2 linked regions of the Rosistilla oblonga genome follow. The protein of the gene in region 1 interacts with the protein of each later gene in a pairwise test. Links are inferred from orthologs where the notes say so. Each region holds a gene or a part of one and is shown on either strand. Other genes may lie near its edges.

Evidence for each region.
Region 2: the proteins of CA51_RS22320 (region 1) and CA51_RS16810 interact in binary tests that used the Escherichia coli proteins (3 or more experiments, as listed by UniProt). The link is inferred for Rosistilla oblonga from one-to-one orthologs.

The regions. Positions count from the first base shown.
Region 1 is NZ_CP036292.1:6,272,681-6,287,680, forward strand. Bases 2,847-5,746 are described here. They hold CA51_RS22320 (diacylglycerol/lipid kinase family protein), read left to right. Parts: upstream 2,847-3,789; coding sequence 3,790-4,704; downstream 4,705-5,746. Other genes in these bases: CA51_RS22315 (carboxylate-amine ligase), read left to right, coding at 2,847-3,736; CA51_RS22325 (hypothetical protein), read right to left, coding at 4,951-5,703. In the rest of the region: CA51_RS22300 (hypothetical protein), read left to right, coding at 1-38; CA51_RS22305 (phosphatase PAP2 family protein), read left to right, coding at 405-1,118; CA51_RS22310 (amidohydrolase), read left to right, coding at 1,271-2,476; more of CA51_RS22315, read left to right, coding at 2,603-2,846; CA51_RS22330 (GEVED domain-containing protein), read right to left, coding at 5,769-15,000. UniProt on the Escherichia coli protein: In vitro phosphorylates phosphatidylglycerol but not diacylglycerol; the in vivo substrate is unknown.
Region 2 is NZ_CP036292.1:4,762,992-4,777,900, reverse strand. What follows is about bases 5,740-8,548. They hold CA51_RS16810 (citrate synthase), read right to left. Parts: upstream 7,898-8,548; coding sequence 6,581-7,897; downstream 5,740-6,580. Other genes in these bases: CA51_RS16805 (PIN/TRAM domain-containing protein), read right to left, coding at 8,140-8,548; CA51_RS16815 (BBP7 family outer membrane beta-barrel protein), read right to left, coding at 5,740-6,371. Outside these bases: CA51_RS16830 (exopolysaccharide biosynthesis polyprenyl glycosylphosphotransferase), read right to left, coding at 1-1,393; CA51_RS16825 (carbohydrate porin), read left to right, coding at 1,978-3,390; CA51_RS16820 (hypothetical protein), read right to left, coding at 3,473-4,540; more of CA51_RS16815, read right to left, coding at 4,599-5,739; more of CA51_RS16805, read right to left, coding at 8,549-9,162; dgt (dGTP triphosphohydrolase), read right to left, coding at 9,566-10,708; CA51_RS16795 (peptide ABC transporter substrate-binding protein), read right to left, coding at 10,701-12,656; CA51_RS16790 (sensor histidine kinase), read left to right, coding at 12,928-14,367; rnhA (ribonuclease HI), read right to left, coding at 14,380-14,862.

The sequences.
Region 1 (15,000 bases):
CCCAACCGGCGAACATCAGCTCGGCGACCGATTCTTGATCGCCATACTTCCGCTCCTAGCGGCAGGGCGAGGTCGGTCGCCTTTCGCTCCGCGAAAGTGCGGCGTCGCAAACCGGATGGTCATTCCAAATTGAAGCTTCGACTGGCACGGGATAGCAGCTTGTCGGTTTAATCAGCCGATTGGGCGTTAGCCCCGGTTCCGCTGCCACTGAACCGGGGCTAACGCCCAAACGGCTAATGCAAGGAAGCTCGTTGTGACTAAACCGACAAGCCGATAGCGTCCGGTTCCGCTGAACAGCGACGTGCCGACTGGCTCTCCCAAACAAAGACACGCAATATCCCGCCGCGGCGTCGCTCGACGCCTGATGCCTCACATCAATCAATCGATCAAAGGAACCGCATTCCGTGCTCCGTAATGCTCCGCGACACCTGCGTTCTTGGACGGCTTCAGGAATCAAATACTTCCGCGGTCGCGAACCGATCGTCCTGATCGCGCTGCTGTTAGTTGTGGCGGTCAGCTGGGGCTTCATCGAATTGGCCGACGAGGTGACCGAGGGGAGCACCGCAGATTTTGATCGCTGGGTCGTTCAATCGATGCGACAAGCGGATGATCCGACGCAACCGATCGGCCCTCGATGGATGCGAGAGGTTGGCCGCGACATCACGGGCCTTGGCGGCGTGTCGGTCCTTTCGATGTTAATCGCCGCGGCGGCCGGATTCCTGGCGATCCACCGCGCGTACCGAACGATGGTCGTGCTGCTGGTCTCCACGATCGGCGGGATCATCGTCAGTTCGCTGCTGAAACAGTTCTTCGCCCGACCGCGTCCCGACGTCGTGCCACACCTGGCCGAAGTTTATACGAGCAGCTTTCCCAGCGGCCATTCGATGATGTCGGCGGTCGTCTATCTGACTCTCGCTGCTCTGCTGGCTCCGGTTCTGAAACATTTCTGGGTGCGAGTCTACGTACTTGGGCTGGCCGTGCTGTCGACTGTTCTCGTGGGAATCAGCCGCGTCTACCTGGGCGTGCATTATCCAACCGACGTCCTCGCTGGCTGGGGGGCAGGACTCGTCTGGGCCGTCGTCTGCTGGTTGATCGCCCGTCGGTTCGCCTCGCGCTAAAACCGGCACACCGTTTGCATCTCTGTCTCTTCGCAAAGGCAACCGGCGGTGGTTGCCGGCCGCTGCGAATACGAAAATGAAGATACAGAATCGATGCCCTCTCGAATCGATGTTCCATTGCTCAACACACCATGCCCAACAGGCGGTGTCCGATGGTAACCGAAGTCCCCGATATCGGCCGCGCGGTGCTGCAGCGAGCTCAATCGCTCTCCCCGCGGATGCGGCAGATCCGACGCTCGCTGCACCAAGCTCCCGAGCTATCGGAGCATGAGTTTGCGACGACGGCCTATCTCGCTGACCGAATCGCCGAACTCAACCTAACACCTCAATATGCCGGAGGACGCCGCGGCGTCTGGGCCGACATCGACGGAGGTGCTCCGCTGCCGGGACGTCGCGTCGCGATGCGTGGCGACATCGATGCGCTGCCGCTGCAGACTCAACTGGAAGCTTGTTACGCCAGCCAAACCGCCGGGGTGATGCACGCCTGCGGTCACGACGCCCATGCGACGATGGTTTGGGGAGCGACAGCGATCTTGAAGCAGATGCGCGACGCCGGTGAATTGCCGACAACGTGCGCTAGCCGATCGATCTTCCAACCCGCTGAAGAGACGAGCACCGGTGGCATCCACATGATCGATGCGGGTGCGTTGCAAGAGGTTCACTGCGCGATCGCGTTGCACGTCGATCCGTCTCGCAACGTCGGCACGTTTGGATTCCGCGACCTCGCCTTCACCGCGGGTTGCGATGTCTTTGAGATGGAGCTGACCGGAAAAGCGGGCCACGGGGCTCGGCCTCATTTAACGGGCGACACGGTTGGCGCGGCGGCCGCGTGGATCCACGAGGTCTACTCTCGCCTGCCTCGTTCGTACGACGCCCGCGATCCGATCGTCGTCAATGTAGGGCAGATCCAAGCCGGGTCGGCGGCGAACATCGTCCCTGCCAAGGTGTCGCTTGGAGGAACAGTGAGGACGCTGTCGATCGCCGCGGCGGAGCACGCGAAAGACCAGATCGATCGGATCTCCCAATCGCTGCAGTTGCGATACCCCGTCGAAGCAAAGGTGACCTACAGCCGTCACACGCCGCCGGTGATCAACGATCCCTTGATCAACGCGGCATTTCGCATCGCGGCAGGAAGAATCGTCGGCGAGGAGAACGTACACCAGATCGACCAACCGAGCATGGGAGCGGAAGACTTTGCCTTTTTCGGGTCGAAGGTCCCCGCAGCGATGATGCGGATCGGCGTCGCTGGGATCGAGATCGGCCAGCAACCGCTGCACACCCCAACCTTTGACATCGATGAAGCCGCATTGCCCTATGGCGCGGCGGCGTTGGCTTTGGCAGCTATCGATCTCCGCTGACGCTACAAGCAACGCGACATCGCGTCCCGCGCGATCGTCCGTCGAATATGCCTCGGCTCGTCCCGCGAGCGAGGACTGCCTCGAATCTCCGGTTCGACAAATCATTCCTTTTGCTGGTGAGTTTCCATGGTTTCCTTCAGTCGCTCGAAAGTTCCCGCCGTTGGCGTCGAAGAAGAATATCAGTTGGTCGACCCGACTTCGGGGCGGCTGATCCCCAAATGCAGCGAGGTCCTGCGGCAGCTGGGACGCGAGCCCGAAGCTGACATCCAACGGGAACTGCATCTAAACCAGATCGAGATGGCGTCGAATGTCTGCGAGACGCTCGACGAGGTTCGCGACAACCTGCAAAGGGTTCGCAAGCTGTTGATCGATGCGGCGGCAAACACCGGAGCGGCGCTCGTATCGGCGGGGACCAATCCCTTTCCGCTGCCCGAATCCGAAACGCTGACGCCCAAGTTCCGCTACCAAGCGATGGGGCAACAGTTCCAACATATCGCCCGCTCGCTGTTCATCTTCGGCTGCCACGTCCATGTCGACATGCAGGACAAGACGCTCGGCTTGCACGTGATGAACCAGACGCGGCGTTGGTTGCCGCTGTTGCAAGCGTTGACAGCAAATTCCCCGTTTTGGAACGGGCAGGACACGGGCTACGCCAGCTATCGCCGCGAGGTCTGGGTGCAGTGGCCGATGGCTGGTGCGCCGCCACATTTCCAGGATCTGGACGATTACGAAGCTTGTTTGAGCGAGCTGACGAAATCGGGAGCGATCAAAGACGAAAGCTTCATCTACTGGGACATCCGCCTGTCGGTCAAAGTGCCGACGATCGAATACCGATGCGCCGACGTGATCACATCGTTGCAGCACTGCGTCGGACACGTGGGCCTGGTACGTGCTCTTGTGATGCAGACCTGTGACGACATTCACGCGGGGCGAGAGTATCCGCCGATCCGATCGCATTTGTTGTCGTTTGCGATCTGGCATGCCGCACGTTATGGAGTCAGCGCGGATCTGCTGGATCCATTGACCTGCGAGAAGGTCACGGCGACGGAATCGGCAGCTCGGATGCTCGAATACATCGCTCCCTCGTTGGCCGCGTCGGGTGACCGCGAGTGTGTCGAAGCGTTTGTGCAAAGCGTCGTGCGGGACGGCTGTGGCGCCGATCGGCAGCGTATGACAATGCAGACCGAAGGCAATCTGGCGGCTGTCGTCCAGGCGGCGATCAAAGAAACCGCAAACGACACTTCGCCCGCAGCCTGCTGAAACACTCCCCTCACATAAACGCCCTCTCTTACTCTCTGCTCATGTAGGACAATATGAGTCATCTGTTGATCTGGAATCAAGGCTCTGGTCGAGCCGCACAAATCGAACGGTTGCGCAGCGCGATGGACGCCGACGGAACCCGTTGTGTCGAACTGACGCGTAAGGTCGACTTGCGATCGACGATCGAAGAGTCGTTGCAAGGCAGCGACGACACGGTGATCGCGGCCGGAGGAGACGGCACGGTCAACGCAATCGTGAACGCACTGATGCAGATCGATCAGGCGCGACGGCCGCAAATGGCGGTGATCCCGCTGGGAACCGCAAACGATTTCGCTGGTACGCTGGCGATCCCCGACGACATCGATCAGGCGGTGGGGCTGATCTCAGCTGGCCGATCGGTCGCGATCGACGTGATCCGAATCCGGGGCGAGGGGTTGCAGCAGTATTACGCAAACGTTGCCGCCGGCGGGAACTGCGTCCGCGTCTCGGAGGAGCTGACCGATGAACTGAAGTCGCGTTGGGGAGCGTTCAGTTACCTGCGTGGAGCGATCGGCGTGCTGACCGATATGAAGAGCTTTCAGATCGCGGCGGAGATCGATGGCGTCGAGATCAAAGACTTCGATTCGTGGGCCGTCTTGGTGGCAAACGGGAAGACCAACGCGGGGCACATCGTCGTCGCTCCCGAAGCTTCTCCCGCCGACGGCCTGATGGATGTAATCCTGATCCGCGACGGCGACGCCACCGACATGCTGGAGATGATCGCCGGCAATCTACTGGGCAACTTCCTCGAGTGCGAACAGATCCTCTTCCAAAAGGCGAGCCGCCTGACACTCCGCTCCAACCCCGCGATGCGGTTCACTCTCGATGGTGAAGTGATCGAACAGGAACCTGTCGAATTCCAAGTCATGCCCGCAGCAATCAATATGTTCGTGGGACCAGAATTCGAACAGAGTGAGGTGGTGACCTGATCCCAGACTGAGTGCCCCTGCTTCGGTTTCCCTAACTTTCCGTGACGTTTTTCACGGTGCCGCGGAAGAAAGGTACGCACCCGTTACGGCCATTGCGAGGGAAAGATCTCATCTCATCGGTTTGCATGCATGATTATTGACGACTAAGTGCGACAGGCAAAGCAAGAATCTCGAGAGCGTCTGACCGAGGTGTTGCTGCATCACCTAGCATGATGCTCTGTCGAACCAGTGGCTCCCAACCTACGATCAATGACGAGTCGTGTAAGCGATTTGGGACAAGTTTTCGGAAGGCATTGGCACCAAACTTGTTATACGATGTGCTTGGCCACGGCGAGTGTTGCGCGAGCGAAACATCAGGCTAACGGAGATGCATCCGAAGATCATTAGACTGGTAGGTTCCGGGACGATGGCACTGGTACTGGGCTCGACAGTGAAGGTTGCCCCCTGAACACTTGGGGCCAGGGTCGTAAAAAAGTCGTCAAGGAGCAGCGATGTGCCAAAGATTGGATCGAAACTGTCCACAGAAAAGTTGACGCTGTAGTCGCCAGCCAGTGCTGGAGCGACGACCGACAAGATTCCCAACCGAGTGAAACCGGTACCATTCGGGATACCAGAATCAGTACCGAATGGTGGCACGTCCGCATCCAGCGTGACTCGCCCGTCGTCGGAAACATCTGGATCAAACGAGAAACCCAACTCACCCATAAGCCCTGGGTCTGCAACAAACGAAAACCCAGAGAAGTCAAAGCCGGCGCCGGTCAGTGCAGCATCACTGGCCGTGAAGTCGAGAGTCACTGAGATGATGCTGTCCGTGGGATTTGGCAATGCGACGCTCAGGAGGTCGATGTCAAAGTTGACCGTTTGTCCCGACAGAATAGGATCGAGCGTCGTTAAATTAGCTGTGATGATGCCTGCCTGTGATTGGCTGACGTTGCAGACAGCGATTGCCACCAACGTGGCAATCAGTCGTGTTCGAATGTTGAGTAGGCTGAAAATCATTAGATTTCTCTTATTACAACCGGATACGGATAAATTCAAGGTTGAGTGTTTCTGGGTGCTCGCTGTTAATTCAACTGTTTCCCCACACAACTGCGAAGCCACATGTAGTAGTCGCGTGTGGAGAGGATGCCATCGCCATCAAAGTCGAATGTCGAGTCATAGCTTGACATTCCCAGACGTGCTCCGAAGCGGACCTTGGAGCTGTCGAACCAGGTGTCTCGGTCCGATATTCCGACAATGGCGTCTCCATCAAAGTCGCCTTGGAGTTGATGGAACTGATACCGGTGGATTTCATCATCGGTGCCATCGGAATCTACAAAACTGGAATCAATCGTGCTGTGAATTCGCAGTTCATACCGTCCATCGGCTAGGCGTGTTTGAGTGCCTGCCGCGGCTAGATCAATCAGCAACCGGCTCGTCGCCGCATCCCAACGGAATTGATCAGCGGTCAGGGCGACATCGGTGCTATAACCTGCTCCGGTATGCAGCGAAACTGAGTTCATGATTTGCCCCGTATTGATCAGAGCTTGAGCATCGAAATCACGATCAAACTGAATCGCCAACTCCGTCGTGTTGCTACGCTGGACCGCCCCGTCGTTGACCGTTACGCCAGTCACCGCCAGCGGTTTCGCTGCCGGATTAACAGTCAGGCTGAACGTCGTGCGTGAAGTGATTCCGACGCTATCGGTGGCCGTGATCGTAACGGTGTGGCTACCGTCGGGCACGTCGTTGGTGTCAAGAGACCAAGTCCAGGTTCCACTGCCATCGTTCGATGTGATGATCGTGCCGATCGATGCTGACAATGTAATCGTATCACCCTCGGAATCCGCAATCGTACCGGAATTTGTCGCAACATCCCCTGCGTCGACCGTCAGCTCAGCAAGTTCGACGGCAACCACAGGCGGCAAATTTGTGACATCAAAGTGGGCGATTCGCGTGGCGACTTCGACATCATCGACTCGAACCGAATAACGGAAGCTGGCGGAACCGAGTTCTTTGGCAACGAAACGGACGGTATGATCGTCACTGAGGATTTCGGCTTCGCCGTTGACCGCTTCCGTGATAACGAACGTCGGATCGGTCAGTTCTAGATCAGCAACCAGCGACAGCAGGTCGAGGTCCCGCGTGCCAGCAACGAGGCTATCGAAAACCTTGTTGGCGAAGTAGCTGACCAATCCCGCATCGTGCTGCTCCAAATAGTCGGTGATCTCGGCTTCGATTTCAAATTTCGAAACGATCGGGACGTCATCGATCTGGAACGTGTTGCCGATCGCTGACAACGGATCAGGACTAGCGTTCTCAATAAGATCGCCATCGCCATGGATGATAATCGTGTTCCCGCCGGGATCGTTGGCAGTCCCCAAATCAACGGTTCCGCCTGTGACGTGAATCGCCGGTCGATCGGCCGTCGTCGTTTCTTCGATGATGCTATTTCGCAGCGTCAGGCTTCCGCCCTGGACGAGGATGGTGGGAGCGTCGGTGGCGTTGGTGAATGTTACGTCACCGAGAACGAAAACATCGCCGGAGACAACGGTCAGGGCAGGGGACGCACCTTGGAAGGTGACGGGGCCGTTGGAGCCGTTAATGACCAGTTGGTAACCGCTGGGGACAGTTACGGTCAGGCCCACGTAGGACTTATTCTCAATCCCTGCTTCTTCCAGGTTCAATGTTATCGTGACGATATCATTCGGCCGCGGGAAAGCAGGTAACTCCGAGACGGCCTGTAGCCAATCCGAGACGTTGCTATTTCCGGCGGTGGTCACGATATCTTTTGATTCATCGGACAATACAGCGACGGCATCAGCGAGGGTATCCGGCGTCAGCTTAGATTTCAACAGAAACGGCCGTACACGTCCGGCGTCGTAGTCTCCGTATCCTGGTGATCCTACGGCTAGTTCGACAATGCCATCCGCCCCCAGTTCGGTCAACACTGCGATCGAACTACCAAATCGCTCACCAAGCTGTAGGCTTGGCATACCGGTCGTTGCGGTTGTCAAAAGATCCGTGCCGCGAACGGAGTGGTCTGAGTTAAGGTACAAGACATAGACGGCGCCCCGTGCTCCATAGAGCGGAGCACCGACCAGCAGGTCGGCCACTCCATCGGCATTTAAATCACCCGGGCTGGCTACGGCATCTCCGAAACCGCTCGGCTGTTCACTTGCAGGCGCATATTGAACGGGTTGACTGACAAGCTGACCATTGCTGCCAAGTTGCATAATATAGATGGACTCAGCCGTGCCGTTCCCCGACGCACCGACCGCAATGAGCCCGTTTCCCAAAGATGTGACTGACCGCCCGAACTGCGTTCCAGCCGGGAGTTCTGGCATCATGCCATTTCCACTTTCCAAGCGGGTATAGTCTTTGGCGGTGCCGTCCTCATTCATTAACAAAATGTAGACCGCCCCCTGGCCAATTCCATGACCGATCGCTGAGACCGCAAGATCGGGAACGTCATCGTTATCGATCAATCCAACATTTGCAATCGCGTAGCCAAACTGATCATGATCGGCCAATAGAGGAACGCCATCATTCCCAGATCGGAGGTGAGCGATTCCAGTCCATTTTCCGTCGTCGCCACGAGATAGAATTTTCACTTCACCCTTATTTCCTCGCGTCCAACTACCATCTTCTGCAACTTGCAAATCCGTTCCTGTGCGGCCAATCGCGATCTCCTGCGTTCCATCGCCGCCAATATCCCCTAGAGAAGCAATCGCGGTCGCGTGTCGTTCTCCCAGATACTCCGTCTCCCAACCCCATCTTAGTGTATGGTGGTAGTTGTCGTTGGCATCTCTATAGATCAGTCGGAACTGGCCCCCATTCCCCACGACCGATTCGACAACGTCGCTACCTGAATCTACCACTGGTCCCGGGACACCAATTACGAATATTGAAAATTCATCATCGATTTTAGGGAATGCTGAAACCGAAGCACCATAGTTCGTACTTAGACTGTCGAACCCCAGGGTGTCAATATTTTGGCTACCGAGCATGAGAGAATATTGCGTATCTATACTGAATTCTTGAGGACTCAACGTCGTGGGGTCTAGAGGCATGGAGATCGTAGCAACGTAGTCCTCCACTTCGCCATCAATTAGTCGTCCCGTTGGGGCAACCGCATGGGGTTCCACAAAGTCAGTGGTTAGCCGGAATCTGGCATACGTCGTGCCGAAAAATTCCGCGTCGATCTGCGGGAATATTAAATCGACTTGAGCATTGATAGCGCCGCTCGCGATGGATTTGTATTGGTGCTCTCCCGCGTCAAGAAAATCACCGTCGCCATTAAAATCAATCCAGCCATGAACAGCCGCCATCCGCCCGGTTAGATTCGTTGCCACGATGCGAACCTTTGGAGTTTCGCCAACGACTAATTTGAGGTCACTGGCGGCGTCTAGCAATCCGTCTTCATCATCAATCGAAGCGGACTGATCGTCGCCGTTTGCAGAGACAGTTGGCAATCCGTCCCGCTCGCTATCGATCCTATCGCCCAACAATAGATTCGCGTCAATTTGGTGTGAGGGGCCGCCGCTTGTTTCCGATGTTTTGTAACTATCAGGCGCATCTCCGAAGTCTTGATTCAGGAACGTCACCAAATAGTCTTCAACTTCGCCGTCTACAGCGTATCCGATGGGTAGGGCGATCCCTAAGTCATCGACGGCATCGCCAAAATCGGTACTAAGTCGGAACCGAGCATAGGTCTGTCCGAATTTACCTTCGGCAATAGCGGGGAAATCGGGCAGGGTTACAAAGTCCCCCTGAGCTGCGTTTTTACCATCAGGTACGTCAACCCAACGTCGTTCGTGAGAATCAAACGTTCCGCTGAGGTCAACATCTATCCAGCCGTAGAGTCTGGCAGGCAGTCCCGTGTCGTTGGTCACCAACACACTAACCGAAGGAGCGACTCCTGGCGTCACGTCGAGTTGCACATTGGGATTTAGGATGCCGTCTTCATCCGTGGTCTCACCGACCGAGTCATCGCCAATAGCCCCGTTGCTTGCATATCCGTCCGATTCCAGATCGATCGTCGAACCAATGCTTAGACCAGGCGCGTAACGATGCGATGGCCCGCCGTCAGCGACTCGTGTCCCGTAGCGATCAGGGGCATCACCAAAGTCTTTGGTCAGAATCGTGACCTGATAGTCTTCGACTTCCCCATCGGCCGCTGGGCCTGTGGGATTGGCGACAGCAGCATCGGTACTCAGACGGAAACGGGCGTACGTCGATTCTGCGGATGTAATAGGAACGCTGGGGAACGCGAGTACCGCGTTGCCCTTGAAGCCAGCCGGGATCACCAGTTGTTCATCCGCTGTTGTTCCGTTCACGCTGACACTAGTGGCTTGTTCCGTTTCAGGATCAAAGACACCGTCGGCGTTGTAATCGATCCAGCCGTACATCCAGGCGTCGACTTCGGTATCGTTTGTTACTTGAACGGTGACTATCGGAACCTGGCCAAGACTAAGTATGAGATCACGGGAAACAGCAACCACTCCGTCGTCTGTATCAGAATTGGCCGATTCAACCGGAATCGCGTCGAGTTCTACAGTGACGCCAGCACCCATAAAGATTGACGGAGAAACGACGTGCGTCGGCCCCTGATTGATGGAGAGCGTATTGTAGGACCCGGTTGTATTCGTTCCCAGATCCGGTGCATCGCCGAAGTCTTTCGTCAGCAAACTCGCCAGGTATTCTCCGCCTGCACCGTCATTGGACAGCAATCGGAGGATGGCGAAGTTCGAGTCAGCCATTAGAATTCGGTCAAACTCATCAACGAATACGCTCTTAATCGTTCCTGCGGTACCTTCCAATACCTTTTTGCCCTCCACGCCGAACGATTTGTCGAAAGTCCCGTTAGGGTTGAAGCGCGCGACTGCAAACGTCGATACTCCCGCCACTGTGGTGTATCCTCCGACTACCACACGGCTGGAACTATCAACGGACTGAGAATAAACACGTTCGTTGTCTGACCCGAAGTCAAATGACACTTTGCCGTCGTCGTCATAGCTGACGTCGAGCGATCCATCGGGGTTCAACCATAAGATGGCCAGATGATAGCTCGAAGACGAAGGGTTATAATAATATCCGGTGACGACGACGCGTCCGGATTTGTCCATCGCCACTCCTGTCGCGAAGTCGTTGCTGTCTTGACTGCCATCCACCAAGTTAATGCGTTGAATGCCATCGTCTCCAAAATTTCGGTCCAGGCGACCTGATTCTAAGAATCGTGCGGCAGTGATGTCATTCGAAGCACGACCGACAAGCACGACATTGTCGTTTTCATCGATTGCAATGTAACTCGTCGGATAGGACAGTCCGCTGGAGTCACTGGTGTCGAAAGTCGGGTCAATCAAACCATCGGGCGTGAGCCGGATCAGAAAACGGTTCGATCCCGAGATGCCCACCAGAAGGATGCGTCCTTGGCTGTCGACGGCGAAGTCGGATGGATTGTCGCGTTGGCTGTCGAAATCGATCACGCGCAATCCATCCGTTCCAAAGCTGACATCCAATTCACCGTCGCTCGTCAGACGGTAAATGTGAATGTCCTCTAGAGTGCCCGAATTGGAACTTTCCTGTCGTCCTTGAGTTACAAAGAGGCCCCGACCCTGAGCGTCGACATGGACGCCGATCGGGCTGCCGGAACTACTAAATGGATTGGGGTCCACCGTCGCGACGCCGCGATCACCAAAGGTAAGATCAACCGTTCCGTCATCAAAATGTCGAGCGAGTACTATGGCACCATTGTAGTTTCCGACAACGACCATCTTTCCATCAGGCTGATAGGCCACAATCTCTGATGCCGAACTATATGATGAGGCGGGGCTCCCAATGTCCGTGGTCAGTTTGCCATCTCGACTAAAGGTCCTGTCGAAGTCGCCGCTCGGTGTCAATCGAGCGACGCCGATGTCGGACGAGGATGTGCCATTCTGAACGGTACCGCCAACCAGAATGTTGCCTTGTGGATCGATCGCTAATTGGCCGCCATAATCACGCATCTTATTAAAGTCGATCAACTGGATACCGTCTTCATCAAAGGTTGTGTCCAGTTCGCCGGTGGTTGTCAGTCGCAAGACCGCCAGGTCATCATTCGTCTCCACAAGTCGTGTATAGCCACCGACTAAAATGCGATCGCTGCTGTCGATGACAAGCCCGGTCGTAAGCTCCTGCTGCGAAAAGAGGTCAATGAGCTGTTTGCCATCATCGGAGAAGGTGGTGTCGAGTGCTCCGTCCGCTGTCAATCGGGCGACCGCAGTGTCCGTTCCCGTCTCGCCGCCTTGAATAGATCGCCCTGTCACGACGATTCGCCCCAGCGAGTCGATCGCGACGGAGCCTGGAAGATCGGACTTGTGATTGAAGTCGATTGTCTGGATACCGTCGCTATCGAAACTTTCATCCAGTACGCCGTCGGTCGTCAGGCGAACCACGGCGAGATCGTTTTGGATGCCCGAATGGACGTTCGTGTAGCCGCCCATCACGATACGATCCTGCGGATCGATGGTGAGCGACGTTGAAATATCCGTCGTTCCGCCGATATCGAAATGGTGTTTCCCGTCATCGGAGAAGTCCGAATCAAGCACTCCGTCAGTGGTTAGCCGAGCGACCGCGAAGTCGTAATCTCGATCGTCGATATGTTGTGCACTTCCACCGACCACAATTCGTCCTTGACTGTCGATAGCGATGTCAGGGCCGCCCGTTTTGCGTTCAGCGAAGTCGATGAACTGAAATCCATCGATTCCAAAGCTGGTGTCGATGTGCCCGTTGGGGGTTAACCGAGTGATCGCGAACTCACTTCTTCCTGATCCATCGGTGAAGCTTAGTGACCCGACAATAATGATCCGACCTCGATCATCCAGGGCCATACTGCTGGCGGACATCCGGGCTCCGTCAAACCACATCCGGTACTTAGCGACACCTAGGTTGCCGAACGACCCGTCAACGCCACCGTCAGCGTTCAGCCGCATGACCGTGACATCCCCGGAAGCATTTCCCAGGACCAGCGATTGTCCGTTTGATGGATACGCGACCACGTAGCCACCGGTATCGCCGGTTGGTTGCCGTATTTCCGAACTGACGACTCCTCCATCACCAAAACCGGGATCAAGCGAACCGGCGGGGATGAGGTTCTGATAGCCGTTACCAAGTCCCGTCACGACGTAATCTTCGACTTCGCCATCGAGTGCATGACCGGTGGGAACCGCCGCACTTGCGTCGGTGCTGAAGCGGAACCGCGCGTAGGTCGTTCCCGAAAATCCTTCTGGAACTTCAGGGAACGTTAGCGTGACTATCTCACCAAGGCTGCCTTTACCGACGGCTTCAGAAGGTACAGAGAGGGATACTTGTTCGCCCTCATCAAATTCGCCATTCATGTCGTAATCGATCCATCCGTACAGCGTTGCATCACTCCCAGTCAGGTTCGTGACGTACAGATCGACGGACGGATTTTGACCGACGGCCAGATTTCGTAGTTGTGATGGATTAACCAAGCCATCTTCGTCGTTACCAAAACCGGTGACGTCATCGCCTGTCGCCGCATCGTTCGGATTCGGTGCAATTTCGGCATCGACGAACGAACCCAGAAAAATGTTCGAATCGAGTCCGTGCGATGGCGAATGCATGACGCTTGAAGCACTGGCCAGCTCAACCCGATAGTCGCTGGAGGATGCGCGGACCAGCAATTCCGGCAGGTCATTGCTGTTGTTATCGTCCATCACAGCGATGGACTGTCCGAAGGATCCGTGGTTGTCCGCCGAGTCTTCCGGACCGCCTCCCATCCCAGTGGCAATCTTGGAGATATCGGTTACGGAGCCATCCGTTGCCAGCTGCAAGACGTAGACGGCACCTCGATTCATACCGCCGGTGTTGTCGTACGGAGAACCAACAGCGATATCAATGATCTCATCCCCGCTGACATCGCCAAGCGATGCCACGGACGCTCCAAACCGGTCATCTGCGGAAATGCCGATCCCTGTGCTCTGAGAGATGATGTTCCGGCCTTGCTCCGTGCCATCATCGTTCATGAACACGACGAAAGCTGCACCGCTGCGGCGATTGGCGAGCGCGTCAGAATAGGTCGGGGCACCGACCAGCAAGTCGGTCACAAGATCACCGTTGAGGTCCCCAAGATTGACGACCGAGCTACCGAAGTCACCCGGTCCTGTGATCACTTCGTAATCGTCGACCACACCATCCGCACCCATCAGGAGTATGAAGACACGGCCATCCCCTTCGAATCCCGCGGCCCCCACGGCCAGATCATCGTGTCCGTCCGCGTCGATATCTCCGATCGAAGCGACCGAGATCCCAAAACCGGCTAATTCAGACAGCGGTGGTCCATTTCCGCTGTCGCCTCCGATGATTGCGGAACCAATCGATTTCCCATCGCGACCCAGAAAGACGACATCTAGTCGGCCCGCGGCTTCGCTACCGATCCCAGTTGATCCGATGACGACATCGGGAATGCCGTCGCCGTTCAGGTCCCCCGATCCCGTGAACGATTCGCCCAAACGGTGCGTCTGAAGGTCGACAGGAATCGCGGTTGACTCCACTCGTTTCACGGTGCCATCCGGATTCATCAAATGGATCTCTACGCCGGGAGAGTTTCCACCGATCAACACCGATACGGCCAGATCAGTTGTCCCATTGCCGTCAATGTCTCCGATGTTGTGAAACGCCCCGACGACAAGCTGAGGCTGCGGCGTGGTCGCTGTGGAAACAATGCTTCCGGAGTTTCCGATCGCGGCATCGCCATAGTCAAACATCGTTTGTGCCGGTGCAGACGGTGTCTCAATCGTGACCAGATAGTCTTCCACTTCTCCATCGCTGGCAACACCCGTCGGCAATGCGGCGGCTTCGTCGGTGCTGAGTCGAAAACGAGCGTAAGTGACGCCTGCTAATCCGAGCGGCAACTCAGGGAAAACAAGCGTGACCGACTGGTTGATTCCGTATGGGATAACGTCTGTCGAAACCCGTTCGCTTTCGTCAAAGGATCCATCGAAATTGGTATCAATCCAACCGTACAGTTTTGCGTCGACACCGGACTCGTTGGTCACCAGTAGTTCGATGGTTGGCACACCTGTGATGTGCAGATCACGCACCGGGTCGACCACGCCGTCGTCGTCGTCCGAATCTGCAGCGGTCGAGAGGCTCGGCAGCTCATCGATGCTAACCGATTCGCCTAGATAGAGTCCCTCAGACATGCCATGTCGCGGACCGTCGTCCGTCAGAAACGTGTTGTAGTCCCACGCCGCCGTACCCTTTCCCACGTCTGGTGCATCACCCAGATCGCCAATCAGGGTGAATTCCGGC
Region 2 (14,909 bases), 1.5 Mb from region 1 along the record:
GGTCCAATTGGATGCGGCGTTCGTAGGTCGTGTTGTTGCGACCGCTGACCTGCCACAGCCCGGTCAGCCCCGGTTGGACGGCGACGTACAGCGGATAGGCCTCGGCATATTTTTCGATTTCGGCGGTCACGATCGGCCTTGGGCCTACCAAGCTCATGTCGCCGACGAGGACGTTGATCAGTTGAGGCAGTTCGTCGAGGCTGGTCTTCCGCAAGAAGACGCCGACACGGGTTACACGTGGATCTCGCTTGAGTTTGTGATCGCGTTCCCATTCGTGACGCAGTTGTGGATTTTCCGCCAGGTAGTCCTGCAGCACCTCGTCGGCATTCTGGACCATCGTGCGGAACTTCCAGACTGCGATTTCGCGGCCATAGCGTCCGATCCGTCGATGTCGATAGAAGACCGGACCGGCTGATGTCAGTTTGATCGATGCGGCAATCGCCGCCATCAATGGCAACAGCACGGGGAACATCGCGACGACGGCCAGCACGTCGAGGGCTCGCTTTAACAACATGTTTCCCGGTTGCAGCAATCCGTTTTCGATGTGCGATGCGGGAGCGAGACCGGGGCAGCGGTCTTGGCCGTACCCTGCGCTGCTGAATTCCAATCGCTCGATGCGTGGGATGTGCAATCCGATTTGCCCCATCGCCTCTTCGGAGAATTCGCTTTGGTCGTCTGCAACCAACAGGCTTGGAGCGTCGACGCCGCGGCAGATGTCGTGCAATTCCGATGTGGGGCCCAGGTATTCGAGACCCTCGTCGTCGGCTTCGTGTTCTTCCCAATAAAGGTTGGGACAGCGGACGTATCCGATGACGCGGCATCCCAATTGAGCCAACTGTCGCGGGCTTTGGCTGTTGAAATATTCGATCGCCGAATCGCCAACGACGATACAGCGGATGCCCCACCACGCGCTGCGGCCCAATTGCCGGCGGGCCAGATAACGGGCCGATGGCAAAAGGACGACACTCCCCAACCACAACATTCCCAGCATCAACACACTGCGGAATTCGAAGGGAGTAAAACCGAAGATCGCGATCGCCAACAGAGACGTTGCAATCGTCGACGCGCTGGTAAAACGTTTCAGCTCGAGAGCGGGGTTCAATCCAAACGCCGGGTACAACTGGTACGAGACCAGCACGAGAACCCAACCGAGACTGGCCGCGGTCACGATCCCCAGCGGACTCGCTGAGATCGCCGCCGGTGCACCGCAAAGAAAGATCGCGGTGGCGATCAGGCCAGCAATCACCGCCGCATCGACCACTAATAATGGCAGGCAGGTGGCAAGCCGTTGCATCAGCAGTCGTTTGCCGAGATGGACCGCGACATCGCGGTCCAGTTGCAATTCGGGCGTTCGTTGTGCGGTTGCCGTATGAGAAAGCAGCAGGGTGGTCATTAATTGATTTGTGGGTAGACGAAGTTGTTTCAATATGGAGGGCTGGCGATCGTTTCGAGTGCATCGAGCATCGCGAAACCACGCCGGTTTTCCTCCCACGGACGGTCGTTCTTCGCCCCATCGCAACCGCCTCTCGCGAGTGAAGGAAACCGAGCCGTTGATGCCGAGTCTGTTTACGACCTTTTCGGAAGTCAAATTCCGAAATCGCCGAACTGAACAAATAGTCGGCATCTGTGCTTGAACCCCCTGCAACCGGCAGAACCTGCACCACCACTGCAACTGGAATGGGGGAGGTGAAGCGGGAAATCGTCACAATCGAAACGATTGCTATCTATGCCTGGTTTTGCTTGCGCATGCGGCGTAATCGTCTCAGGATTCCTACAACCGGCAGATCCCGATCTCGGCCCGAGTCGGCTGGGACTAATTCACGCGAACTAAACACCATTTGGGGAACGCATCGCCTTGTCGCTCCGATAGAGATCTTCGCCTGCTGCCAACTGCGGCCAGGCCAATACCCAGCATCGATTGGTGTTCCTTCGCGGCGCGATCATGCGCTCCTATCGAGAACCTTACAGGCGACTGCAATGAAGAAACGAACATGGATGTTCGCGTTCAAATCGACCACCACACGTTTTGTCTTAGGCTTTCTGGTTGTGTCGTTTTCGGCACTTGTGGTTGGACCGTCGCAAGCCGGCGCGGAGTGCGCGGACTGCGATTGCCACTTGGCCGCCGGATGCGACAGTTGTTGCGATTCGGGGTGCGATGGAATCGGCGGCTGCAATGGGATCGGCGGCTGCGATACGTCGTGTGGGTGCCTGTCGTGCGAGGGACTCGAAAAATGTGAACTCTGCCAATCGTTGGCTCGGATTCGCAAGTCGTTTGCCGACTGCGGCATCACGATGGAAAACAACGTGACTCAGTTCTACATGGGAACGCCCAGCGGCGGCCTGAACAATGACTGGGGATACGCTCGCCACGGCGACTATGTGATGAACTTCGATTTCGGCAAGATGGGAATTCAGGAAGGGCTGTTCCTGAAGCTTCGCGCCGAACATCGAATGGGCGATTCGGTTTCGCAGAATACCGGTGCTCTTATGCCTGCGACGGTGGCCGCCGATCTGCCGGTTAGCGATAGCGAACACGTCTATCTGACCAACGTTCTGTTGACCCAAGCGTTGTCCGAAAACTTCATCATGTTCGCTGGCAAGATGGACACGCTGGATGGCGACATGAATGCCTTCGCCCACGGTCGCGGCATCCGCCAGTTTTCGAACATGGCGTTTGTCAGTGCGGCGATCGCACTGCGAACGGTTCCCTATTCGACGCTGGGTGCTGGATTCGCCTTCCTTCACGAAGGGAGTCCGTTGTTGTCCTTCTTGGTGCTTAACGCGACCGACACAGCAAACTCTTCGGGCTTCAGCGAACTGTTTGCCAACGGCGTCACGCTGTCGAGCGAACTGCGTCTGCCGACCAACTTTTTCGGCCTGCCCGGGCACCAGTTGATCGGCGGCTCGTGGAGCAGTCGCAAATATGTTTCGTTTGGCCAAGACCCGCGTATCGTTCTGCCCAACATTCCTGTGGCTAAGCAGGACGGATCGTGGTCGCTCTATTGGAACTGCGATCAATATCTCGTCGCCGATTCGCAGAATCCAAAACGCGGCTGGGGATATTTTGCTCGCGCAGGGATCGCTGACCAGGGCGCCAACCCGATCGGATACTTCCTGTCGGCGGGCCTCGGTGGATCGAGCCCGATCGCGTGCCGCAAAGCCGATTCGTTTGGTGTCGGCTACTACTATTCGGGAACCAGCGACAAAGTGGGGGCTCTGCTGGAAACCGTCGCCGGGCCGATCGGCGATGGCCAGGGAATCGAGATGTTCTACAACGTGGCTCTCAATCGTGCGATCACTCTCACCCCGGACCTGCAATACCTGTCGCAAGCCCGCGAAAATGTCGACGACGCGTTTGTCGCCGGGGCTCGTATGAACATCGCGTTCTAAAGAGTTGAGTGGCGAGCCGACGCTCGCATCCGATCCGTCCGCAGTCGAGTGAGTCCTCGCTGCGGCGTGAGGCAAGCGGAAACTAGCGTCTCAGCTGTGCATGATGCTTGCGGTTGAAGACTTCCGGATCAAAAGGATCGACCACGGTGGGCAACCGCTTCGGCTGAGATTCGCCCTCGGGTTGCAGCGGCTGCTGTGGCGAAGCTTGAACCGCAGATCCGTTGTCGGCAATCACCAGCGAATCGCTCGACTGTTGTTCAAATGGACTGATCGTCGCGCTGGTTGGGATCGGCATCGCGGCGTTTGGCGGTGTTACCGGAGCGGTGGCGAACTGGCTGCACCAATAGGCGAGGTTCTCAAACGCTTGAGCTTGCGATTTTCCCAGCGGCGCCGTTTCCGAACCGCCGTGACCACGCTGTGCATAATCCAGCAGCGGACTCTTCATCGGATCGTTGGTATCGATCCAAGTGACAACGTGTTGGAGGTTGCGATGAGTCATCGTTGCTGAAACGCGACTGACACCGGGTAGCCGGAGCAGCGAAAACTTGCTGTCGTCCGAATGCCCGTGGCACGCTCCACAGCGATTCATCAAAATCGGTTGGATCACGCGAGTGAACTGTTGCGTCGCAAGTGGCGAGATATGTACGTGATCGACGACCGGTTCCACATCCAGCGGTTCCTCGGCACTGACGGTTTTTACGGTTTCGGTAAACATCCGCAGTTGATGTTCCAGCCGCTTCGCCTCGGAATTGCCTGGCGCCAGTTGATGCACCTGAAGCAATTCGTTTGCCGACTCGCGGTACAAGCCGTTGTTGAGACACCACCGCGCATCGGCCAAGTGGGTGCGAACGCTTGGACGCTCGCGTTGGTCGAGTCGGAATTGGTAGAGCGATTGGAGGTCCGGGCCCCAACAGAGGACGCGTTCGACGGGCATCCGGATGATCGCACCATCGGATTGTTCGATCACGATCCGATCGCCTTCCTGTTGAGCGCTACCAAACAAAACTTGGTCGTTGGTCAACAGCACGGCGGCTTGTTCGGGTGCCTGGTCCTCGGCCAGCAGATCGCCTGGCAATACGACGACAGCAACCGCACTAAGCACCAAACTTAGAATGAGCGACGATTCGATAGGGGGGGCGATCCACTTCATGCGGTGACGTTAGCGATATTGGGACCGCGGGGTCAATAGAATGACGACGAATTCTTTTTTAGTAGGCCAGCTGCAATCCGAAATCGATTGCATGGATCCTCAGGTCGCTGACTTTCCAAGGCATTTCCGGGGCGGGAATGCCATTCAGCCCACCGGCAGCCAGTTGGCCGAGGTTCAAATTTGTGTCGACTTGATCGCCGGGACGCAGCACGCGGCTCCAATAAATAAAGTCGTATCCGACGTGGGCCGACCATCCGCGGTTGATTTGAAAGCCGAGATCGATGCCCAACTGCGGCATCATCGTAAACTCGTTCCCTTCGTAGATCCCGCGGTTGGTGTCCAGCACCAGCAGTCCGGTGTTGACGGAATTGATATCGTCGCCACCAGCCAGCGGCACCGTCGTTGTCGTGCGACCTGCTAGGGTCGCGGTCGTGTTTGTATTTCCCAGTCCCAGTTTCATCATCAACCCGACGCTCACCCGGCGATGTCGAGCTTTGAGGTCGGCACCTAGGACAAAGCTGTTCAATTGATTGTCGGTGCTGAATTGGTCCTGTTCGGCGATCGTCGTTCCAACGGCGAGACCCAGCGAGGAGTCGAGGGTCCGTTTAAAGTCGCGGATCTCGAGCGATTCCTCGAGTTCGTGGTAGTTGTATCCGGCGAACAATCGGATCTGGCGGCAATCGCTGCGGTCGATCACTTGGTAGGCGACGATTCCGCCACCTTGCATCTCCGAACTGGCGGTGACGGAAATGTTGCCTTCCAGCACGCCAGGAAATGCGACAAGTTCCGCGTTCGGACCCGTTGCGCCCGGTTCGACGCTGAAAAACGGACGGGCCAAAATTCCCGAACCATCGCTGCTGGCGGAGAATGTATCGTTCGTTTGTCCGAGGAAGAAGTAGCTCAGTTCGACAGTCTTCATGCCGCTCGGTTCCAGCACGCGGCTCAATGAGAATCGTCCACCCGATCGCGAACCGTCGACCAAGGTCTGGTCGCCAAACAGGACGCGCGTTTCGGGCTCTCCCAAAATGCCAGCCTGGCTGCGAGGCGTTCCGGCGGGGCTGTTGGTGACCAACGCGGGAACGTCGAACCCGGAGATCGACCACAGCAGGTATTCCGCGTTGAACGTCCATGTCGCTTGGCAGAAATTGATTCCCGCGGCACCGCAATTGCCGCCACAGTTGGGACATCCGCCGACAAGTTCGCCACCCGATTCGATGTATTCGCCGCCATATTCGGCTCCGACATAATCTCCTTCGACGTATTCCCCTTCGATATATTCGCCCTCAATGTATTCCCCTTCGATCGGTCCCAGCAGAACCGGATCGAAACTGGCGCGGGCGATCGATGGGGCATCGCCAGCGGGACTGGGAACCGTGGGAACATTCAGGCCGGGTGGAAACTGAAACGGAGCCGGCTCTTGAGGCGTTTGCGGTTGGGCGTGCCCAGCCAATGCGATCTTTGAATCGTCGAGCGAAGCGGGGTTGTTGCTGTCGCCGGTGGTGACGGGGGGACCAAAGTCTTCGTCGGTGAGATCGTCGGCAAAGGGATCGGTCACCGCGCGACGGGGCAGTTCATCCGGCGTCGCTTGCTGAGAGGCAGGCGACTTCGACGGCGGCGCGGTTTGGCTGTCGCGATTGGGAACCGCAGTCCCCGGTTTGCGATAGGGACGCCACATCTCAGCCGCTTTATCGGCTGACGTCGGCGGCTCAGCGAACGCGGCGGCACCGAACCAACAGCTGACCAGAAACACGATCCAACCGACACGCATCCGCTCGCCGGTGCATGTGTCGGGCGAAACCGTTGGGCAACGCGGGGCGAAGTATGGAATCATGAGGGCGATCACGAAAACTTTGGAAACGGTTCAGTCGGAACCTGCCAGACGCCGCACCCATCGCATCGATTCGCAATGGGACGACATCACATCAGGGACGGGAGTGTGGGAAAAAAATCCCGCACTCGTCAACGCCGACTTTAGCCAAAGTTTATAAAAGTGTCGATTTCGCCGAACTTCTGCCCGCTAGCAAACGCGGTCGCTAGCGATTAGCGGTTTTCGATTGGGACGAAATCACGCTTCGTAGGACCGGTGTAGACCTGGCGTGGTCGCCCGATCCGGGTGCCTGGCGAGTTGTGCATCTCGACCCAGTGAGCGATCCAACCGGGCAGACGTCCCATCGCAAACAACACGGTAAACATCTGCACTGGAATGCCGATCGCACGATAGATCACGCCGGAATAGAAATCGACGTTCGGGTAGAGCTTGCGTTCAACAAAATAAGGATCTTGCAACGCAACCTCTTCCAAACGCTGGGCGACGTCGAACAACGGATCCTTGATGTCCATCTTCGCCAACAGCGTGTCGCACGCTTCTTTGATGATGATCGCTCGTGGATCGCGGTTCTTGTAAACGCGGTGTCCAAAGCCCATCAGACGGAAGCCGTCTTGCTTGTCTTTGGCCATCCGAACGTATTTCTCGACGTCGCCACCATCGTCGGCGATCTGTTGCAACATGTTCACGCAAGCTTCGTTAGCACCGCCGTGCAGAGGTCCCCACAGGGCGCAGATGCCAGCGGAGATCGATGCAAACAGGTTGGCGTTGCTGCTGCCGACGATCCGGACGGTCGACGTACTGCAGTTTTGTTCGTGATCCGCGTGAACGATCAGCAACAGGTTGAGCGCTTTCACGAAATCGGGATCGGGGTGGTAATCTTCGGCTGGGGTGCCGAACATCATCTCCAAGAAGTTCTCGCAATAGGACAACGCGTTGTTCGGATAAGGGAACGGTTGGCCGACCGATTTCTTGTAGCTGTAGGCTGCGATCGTTGGCAGTTTCGCCAGCAAGCGATGGATCGAAATTTCGACCTCTTTCGCATCGTGCGGGTCCAACGAATCTTGGTAGAAGGTCGATAGCGCGCCGACAACACTCGAAAGGATCGCCATCGGATGGGCGTCGCGAGGGAATCCGTTGTAGAACGAACGCATGTCCTCGTGGATCATCGTGTGCTTGCGGATCGACGATCGGAACTCGTTCAATTGATCAGCGGTTGGCAGTTCGCCGTAGATCAGCAGATAGCTGGTCTCGACAAAGTCGCAGTTCTCAGCCAAGGTCTCGATCGGATAGCCGCGGTACCGCAGGATCCCGTTCTCACCGTCAAGGTAGCAGATCGAACTGGTCGTGCTGCCGGTATTTACAAAGCCTTCGTCGATCGTGATCAGGCCGGTCTCAGCACGCAGCTTGCTGATATCGATAGCCCGCTCGTGTTCGGTACCTTCGATCACTGGCATGTCGATTTGAGTATCGCCAACGCTCAATCGAGCCGTTCCGGTTGTTGTTGCTTCGCCGTTAGTCGCCGTACTCATCAAGGGGTGTCTCCAGGCACCATATTTCGAAACATAACTCCAAACGATTCGCTTCGCATCTTACCCGCGCGATAGCATCGCGACAATTCGGTTAAGCGAAAACCAATAGTTCGCATCCAAACTTCCCAGTCCAAGGGGGCAATTCGGCCGCTTACGCCGAACAGGCAATCCAGCCGCCGCCCGATCGCGTCCCCTCGCACGGCGCAACGATTGCCATACGAGGACTGCGAATCAAGGCGTGATCAGACATCGTGCCGGGTGAAGATCATTCGCCCGGCGCTGGTTTGCAAGGTGCTGGTGACGGTCACCATCAGATCTTTGGATATTTTGTCGCGGCCCCCTTCGACGACAACCATCGTGCCATCTTCCAGGTACCCGATCCCTTGATCCTGTCCCTCGCCCGCCTTGATCACTTTCAATTGGAACTGCTCCCCGGGCAAATACATCGGCTTCAGAGAGTTCGCAATTTCGTTTAGGTTGATCACCGGCACGTTGTGAATCTTGGCGACTTTGTTCAAGTTGAAGTCGCCCGTGACAACTTTGCCTTCGAGATGCTTCGCCAGCAGCACCAACTTCAGATCGACAGCCTGCCCGGCGAACTCGGGAAGGTCGCGATCGAAGATCTGCAGATCGACAGCATCGTTGGCGCGCAGACGGTTGAGAACGTCCAGCCCTCGGCGGCCGCGGGCGCGGCGCAATTTGTCGCTGCTGTCGGCGATGCCTTGCAGTTCGCTCAACGCAAACCGCGGCATGATCAATTGATTATCGAAGATCCCGGTGCTGACCAAGTCTTCGATCCGGCCATCGATCACGACGCTGGTGTCCAAGATCAACGGCTTAAAGCCTTTGACCTCGCGGACAAATTCGACGTACGGGATGATGAATCGGAAGTCGTCTTTGGTTTGTAATAAGAGGCTGATGCAGATGTAACAGAGCACCATTCCAGTCACCAAGCGAACCGGAGTCTGGAGGTGTTCAGCCAACAGCGGCGCCAGCGCGATCGTTAACACATAAGTCAGCAGCACGCCGACCAGCAAGCCGAAGTAGATCGATGAAATCGCGTCGATCCGTTTATTGGGAACAAAGACATCGATTGCGATCACCGCCAGAGCCAGCCCCATCACGATCGCCAAGTTGGCCCATGGCACCCACGCGGGCGTGGTCACTTGCAGCGATGAGTTGGCCGCTTGCACGGCGTAATTGATTAGTGCGGAGATTCCGCCTGCGACCAGCAGGAAGACCGCGCGTAGTAGGAGCAGGCCCATCGCGTATTCACCTTGTTGTTATATAAGTGTTTCTGGAGGTGGGGCGAGTCCACCGCTAAAATGCTCGCCAGCTTCCGGAACCTTAAATTCGGTAAAGCGATCAGACGGATCGCATGGGTGGGGGATTGGTAGTTGCCCGTGGCCAGCAAAAAAATGGCCGATACCAAATCGATTTGAAGATTCATCGGAAGCGATATCTTCGCATCCAATCATAAATCATGGATCCCAAAACATCCTTGGGGTCCGATGCAAAACAGAAGATTTTTGCATTAGATTCACGACAGCTACTGTACGGGTGTGCTGGGCGACTTTGTTCATTTTTCGCTCGGATTGCTCCGGCGGACTCATCGCGGACGAACAAACGGCCAGCTGCCGACAGCGAATAACGCTGCTACTGCGGGGGTTACCAGTCGGCCAATGGGCCGGCGCCAGAGAAGAGGTATTCGTGCTGCAGGTCGCAGAACCGGTCGGTCATCCCGGCGATGTATTCTCCCACCGCTCGGATCGGTCCCACGCTCGACGCGCGTTGCCGGAACCGCAGCGGCAGCCGATCGGGTTGATCGACAAGTCGCGAATGGAGTTGTTCCAGTCGTTGCCCCGCGGAGCGACGAATCTCCAGCAGTCGCGAATGGCGATAGATGTTGTCGAACAGGAACTTCTCTAACTCGCGCCGCTCGCTGCGGAACGATTCATCCTCCTCGACTCGCAAGCCTTCCTCGCGAACCTCCGCCGCCGTCTTCCCCTGGGCGGCGTGAATCCGGGGGATGTTGAACTCGAGAAAATTGCTGACCTGCAAATCGACCAACTCATGAACCAACGCCGGTCGCAGTTGTTTCGGCGGCAGGTTGCGATACTTCGCTTCGATCGATCGCAGCGCCCGCTCGACCAACGGGACTCGGGCGAGCTCCTCGATCGTCAGCAGTCCCAACTGCACCGCGTCGTCGATATCGTGCGCGTCGTAAGCCATCGAATCGGCGGCGTCGACGACTTGCACTTCCAACAGCGGCGCGGTCACGTTGGCTGGTTGGTGCTTGTTCGCTCGCGCGGTCTGCCCCGCCAAAACCTCGGCCGATAGATTTAAGCCGCTAAAGCGATTGAAGCGTTGCTCGAGGTCTTCGACGATCGTCAAGGCAAACTGGTTGTGTGAAAATCCGCCAGCCTGCCGCATGCAGTCGTGTAGAACGTCTTCCCCGCAGTGACCGTAGGGCGGGTGACCGATGTCGTGCATCAACGCCAAGGCTTCGATCAGATCTTCGTTCAATCGTAACACCCGGCCGATCGTTCGCGCGATCGAAGCGACCTCGAACGTATGCGTCAAACGCGTTCGATGGTAATCGCCCATGTCGCCGGTGAAGACCTGCATCTTACCGGCCAATCGACGGAAGGCCGAACAGTGCAAGATCCGATCGCGGTCGCGTTGGAACGGGCCGCGATAGGCATGTGTCGACTCGGGGTGCTTGCGGCCCAGCGAATCATTGCTGTGCATCGCGTAACTGGCTAACAATCCGTCTTCGCGGTCCGAGGGATGGGGAACGCTGTCATTCATCGTTGCTGTCGCGTCTACGAATCAGGTGCAACGGATGTTGGTCCATCACGTTGGGTTCAAACCCGGCGTAATCGGGGCTGAACAGGTTGGTCCGCGTGTAAAAATAGAGCGGAATGACGGGCAGATCCTTCAGGAAGATCGACTCCGCCTGACGCAGCAGATCCATCCGCTCCTGCCCGCTGGCGGCTTGCGATTGGGCGATCAATTTGTCGTATTCCGGACTGCTCCATCCGGTGCTGTTATGCGAGTTGCCCGTCGTCCACATCTCCAAGAACGTGTTTGGATCGGGGTAATCGCCGTTCCAACCGCCGCGGGCGATCGTGAAGTCCATGGTGAAGACTTTGTCGAGGTAGGTTCCCCACTCCATGTTCTCCAGCGATGCCTTGACGTTCAGATTGTTCTGCCACTGCTGTTGGATGACTTCGGCGATCGCGCGATGCGATTCGCTGGTGTTGTACAAAATGGAGAGCGTTGGCATTCCGCGGCCGCCGGGGAATCCGGCATCGGCCAACAACTGTCGCGCTAGTTCGGGATCGTAGCTCTCGCCGCTGGGGCTCTGGTATTCGCTCAGATAGGGCGGGACGATGCTTTCGGCCGGGATCTGCCCCGCCCGCGTGACCTCGTTGACGATCTGCTGTTTGTCGATCGCCAGATTCAACGCGCGGCGGACCCGCACGTCGTCCAACGGTTTGCGAGTCGTATTGAGTCGATAGAAATAGACGGCCAGCGAAACGCCGACCTTCGCATCGTCGCGCTCTTGAATCTCTTCGATCACCGACAGCGGAACATCCGAAGCCCAGTGCAATTGATCCTTCAGATACATGTTCAGCGCGGTCGTTTGCGACTTGACGCTGTAGGCGTCGATTCGGTCGAGATCGACGGCGTCGGTGTTCCAATAATACGGGTTCTTTCGCAACCGGATCCGATCGCGGATCCGGCGGAATTCCAGTTCGTAGGGACCGTTGCAAACCATGTTCTCCGACTTGGTCCAAGCCGGCGCTCCGTATTTCTCCACGCACTCGCGGTTCACGGCGAACAGCGTGTAGAAGCCCGTCAGGTAGGAGAAAAACGGAGTTGGTTCGTTTAGCTTGACGATCAGAGTTTGGTCGTCTGGCGTTTCCACACCGCCGAAGTGGGCAAAGTCGATCAGGACCTGATGGACCGGTTCAAGCTTCTTGCCGTCAAATTCACCGCCTTCGGTCTGCTTGGTGAAGTATCGAAGTTGCCCCTTGGCATCCCAGTCGATCCCCGCGTCGGTCTGTGGTTTGACGTCGATCGCATAGACCCAGTCGTTCTGCCAGTCGGCCAGCAGCTTTTTCCCCTCGTCGCTCGTCTCGTCTTCGATCTCGGGCCGCTCGGGTTTCTCGATCGATTCGAGAATGCCGTGCAGGACGGTTCCGCGAGGAAAGGGTTGCAGCGGATCGGGACTCCCCGGTCGGTCGCGGAGTTCCGCTTCGACGCGATCGCCCACGGCGACTTCCGCCGTGTTGTATTCCTTGCCGCCGACGACGTAATACAGCTGAGACGAATACTCCGACGCGGTCTCGGGGTGCAGCACGCGTTGCCAAGACCAAGCGAAATCGCGCGAGGTGACGGGAGTGCCATCGGACCACTTCATGCCGTCACGCATCCGGAACGTGTACGTTCGGCCATCCTCGGAGATCTCTGGTAAGTCGGCCATCCCCGGGACAAGCGTCACATCCTGCAGGCCGTTTTCGTCGACCGGACCGTCGGGGACCGATCGCAATAGGCCCTCAAAGAGCGCCTGCAGAATCTTGTGTTCGGGTTCGCCAGTGGCTCGCGCGGGGTCGAGCGTTTTGACATCATCGCCGTTTTGGAAGGCGAAATCGGCGGGTGGCAGCGTGGTAAAGGAGAGCGCCCAGATGACGGCGCAGCCACAAACACCAACCAGGAACCAAGGGAACGCTCGACGTATTTCCGGCGGCACGCGGCCATCCTCCAACTCGATCGGTCAGGAAGGGTAATGCAAACCGACAGTTTCTCAGAAACGCCCGACCAAGGGAACCCGCATTCATTTCCGCGGTTGCTAGCTGCGGGGCGCCGCAATTGCCGGTCGCATAACCGCTACATCCGCTACGCTTCAACAGACCCATCGAATGGATTGAATTCTCCATACTTTCGACCGCAATCCGACCCCAAGTTTTGCCGAAGCTGATATCAGACCAGCCCACCTAAAAAATCGATCAGGGATGAATTCGATGCCGAAGTTGTCAATGTTTCAGACCGGCCTGACCAACAATTCCATCACGCCAAAAGAGGACCCGCGGGTCGCGTTGGATTTCGCTGGACATCTGTTAACCGACACCGCGCACGATCTAAGGTCTCCCCTGGCCGCGGCTCGCGAGCTGACGCAATTGGTCGCCGATGGCGTCGAAGGACCGGTCTCCGAGGAACAGAAAGAGCATCTTCAGGCGGTGGTCGCGCGTTGTAACGACATGCAGCGGTTGATCGACGATATGTTGCACTTCGAGTGCGTTCGGACCGGCAGCCCGCGTATCGCCAAAAATTGGTTGCCGGCCAGCGGGCTGCCAGCTCAAGTTCAGCCGTTGATCGAGTCGTCTCGCCGCAGCCGCGGGGTCGGGCTGCAATGGATCGGTTTTGAAAACAAGCTGCCGCCGATGTTTGCTGATGGTGACAAGATCAAGCGGCTGTTGGTCAACCTGATCGACAACGCGATTCGTGTAACTCCCGAATCGGGAACGATCACCGTACGCACCGAATTGGCTCGCACCGGCGACCGGATCCGATTGTCGGTCGAAGACACCGGAGCCGGGATCGCACCGCAACAGTGGTCGCAGCTGGCCAAACGAGGCGTCAGCCAATTGGACGGCCATGGTCTGGGATTGTCGATCTGTCGACAGATCGCGGCGCTCCATTTCGGCCAGTTGGAAGTCAGCAGCGAGCCGGGCAAGGGAGCTCGATTCAGCATCGAACTGCCGACCGGAGGCCCCGCGGCGGTTGTCGATAGTTTTGCGCGTTGGCGCGAAACGATCTCGCCCGCAGCGGCAAGCGAAGCGTCAGCGGCGCATTGTGCAGGCGAGCGGATCCGGCCGGTTCGTCGACGCGTTGACCTCGCCGCCAATCGGCAAACGCTGCCAGTCGAAACGGCGCCACCACGATATCGCCGAAGCGTCGCGATGGTTGGGGTGACTGTTTCGGAGTTGTTGCCCACCGAACCGATGCGAGATCTCGACAGGTTTCTGCAGAGTCATTGCGAGATCCACGAATTGGTCTACCAGCTGCAGGAGGACCAGTGGGTGATGTTGTTTGACAGCAACATCGGCGAAGCGGAGCAGCGAATCGTAGCGATCGATCGAGCCCGTTCGCAAACCGGCGATATGCTGCTGGAACGCTGCCAACTGCAGTGGTCCAGCCCGTTGGCGCTCGCTGTTGGACGGCCCGCCGATCGCAGCAAATTGCAAGAGGCGTTTGTGACCGGGAAATTGGGCGTCCATCGCTCGTTATCGCGGCGTAGCAAAGAGCCATCTCAAAGCGAAGGTGTTGCCGATTCGCAACCGCTGTTGTCCGCCGTCGCTCAACAGCGGCTGGAGAGTGAAGTTCGCTGGCTGACGCAAAAGTTCCGCCAACGCCAGAGTCGTTTGCGTCGCCAGGTCGAAGCGATCCGGCCGAAGCACTAGAGCCGGCGGCGATTACAGGAATCGTTGGTACGCGGCGACAGCTAGTTGATCGCAGCGTTCGTTCTCCTCGTGCCCACTGTGACCTTTGACATGCTCAAACGTCACGGCATGGATCTGCAATTGGCGGTCGAGTTCTTTCCAGAGCTCGGCGTTTTTCAGCTCGGCAAACTTGGTGCCGACCTTGCGTCGCCAACCGTTGCGTTTCCAACCGGCCATCCATTTGCTGAGTCCCTGCCCGACGTAACTGCTGTCCGAATAGAGCGTCACTTTACAGGGACGCTTGAGCGCCTCCAAACCGCGGATCACCGCCAACATCTCCATCTGGTTGTTGGTCGTTTCAACCAAGCCCCCCGAACATTCCTTCTCCGTGCCGCTCTGCAGGTCACGCAAAACATACGCCCATCCGCCCGGTCCCGGATTACCGCTGCACGCGCCATCGGTAAACAGATGGATCATTCGCGTCGGTTGGCTTGGCGTCGAGGTCGCTGCGTCCAAAAGATCTTCCTGCTTGGAGTATGTAGATTGCGATTTCCGCCAGCACC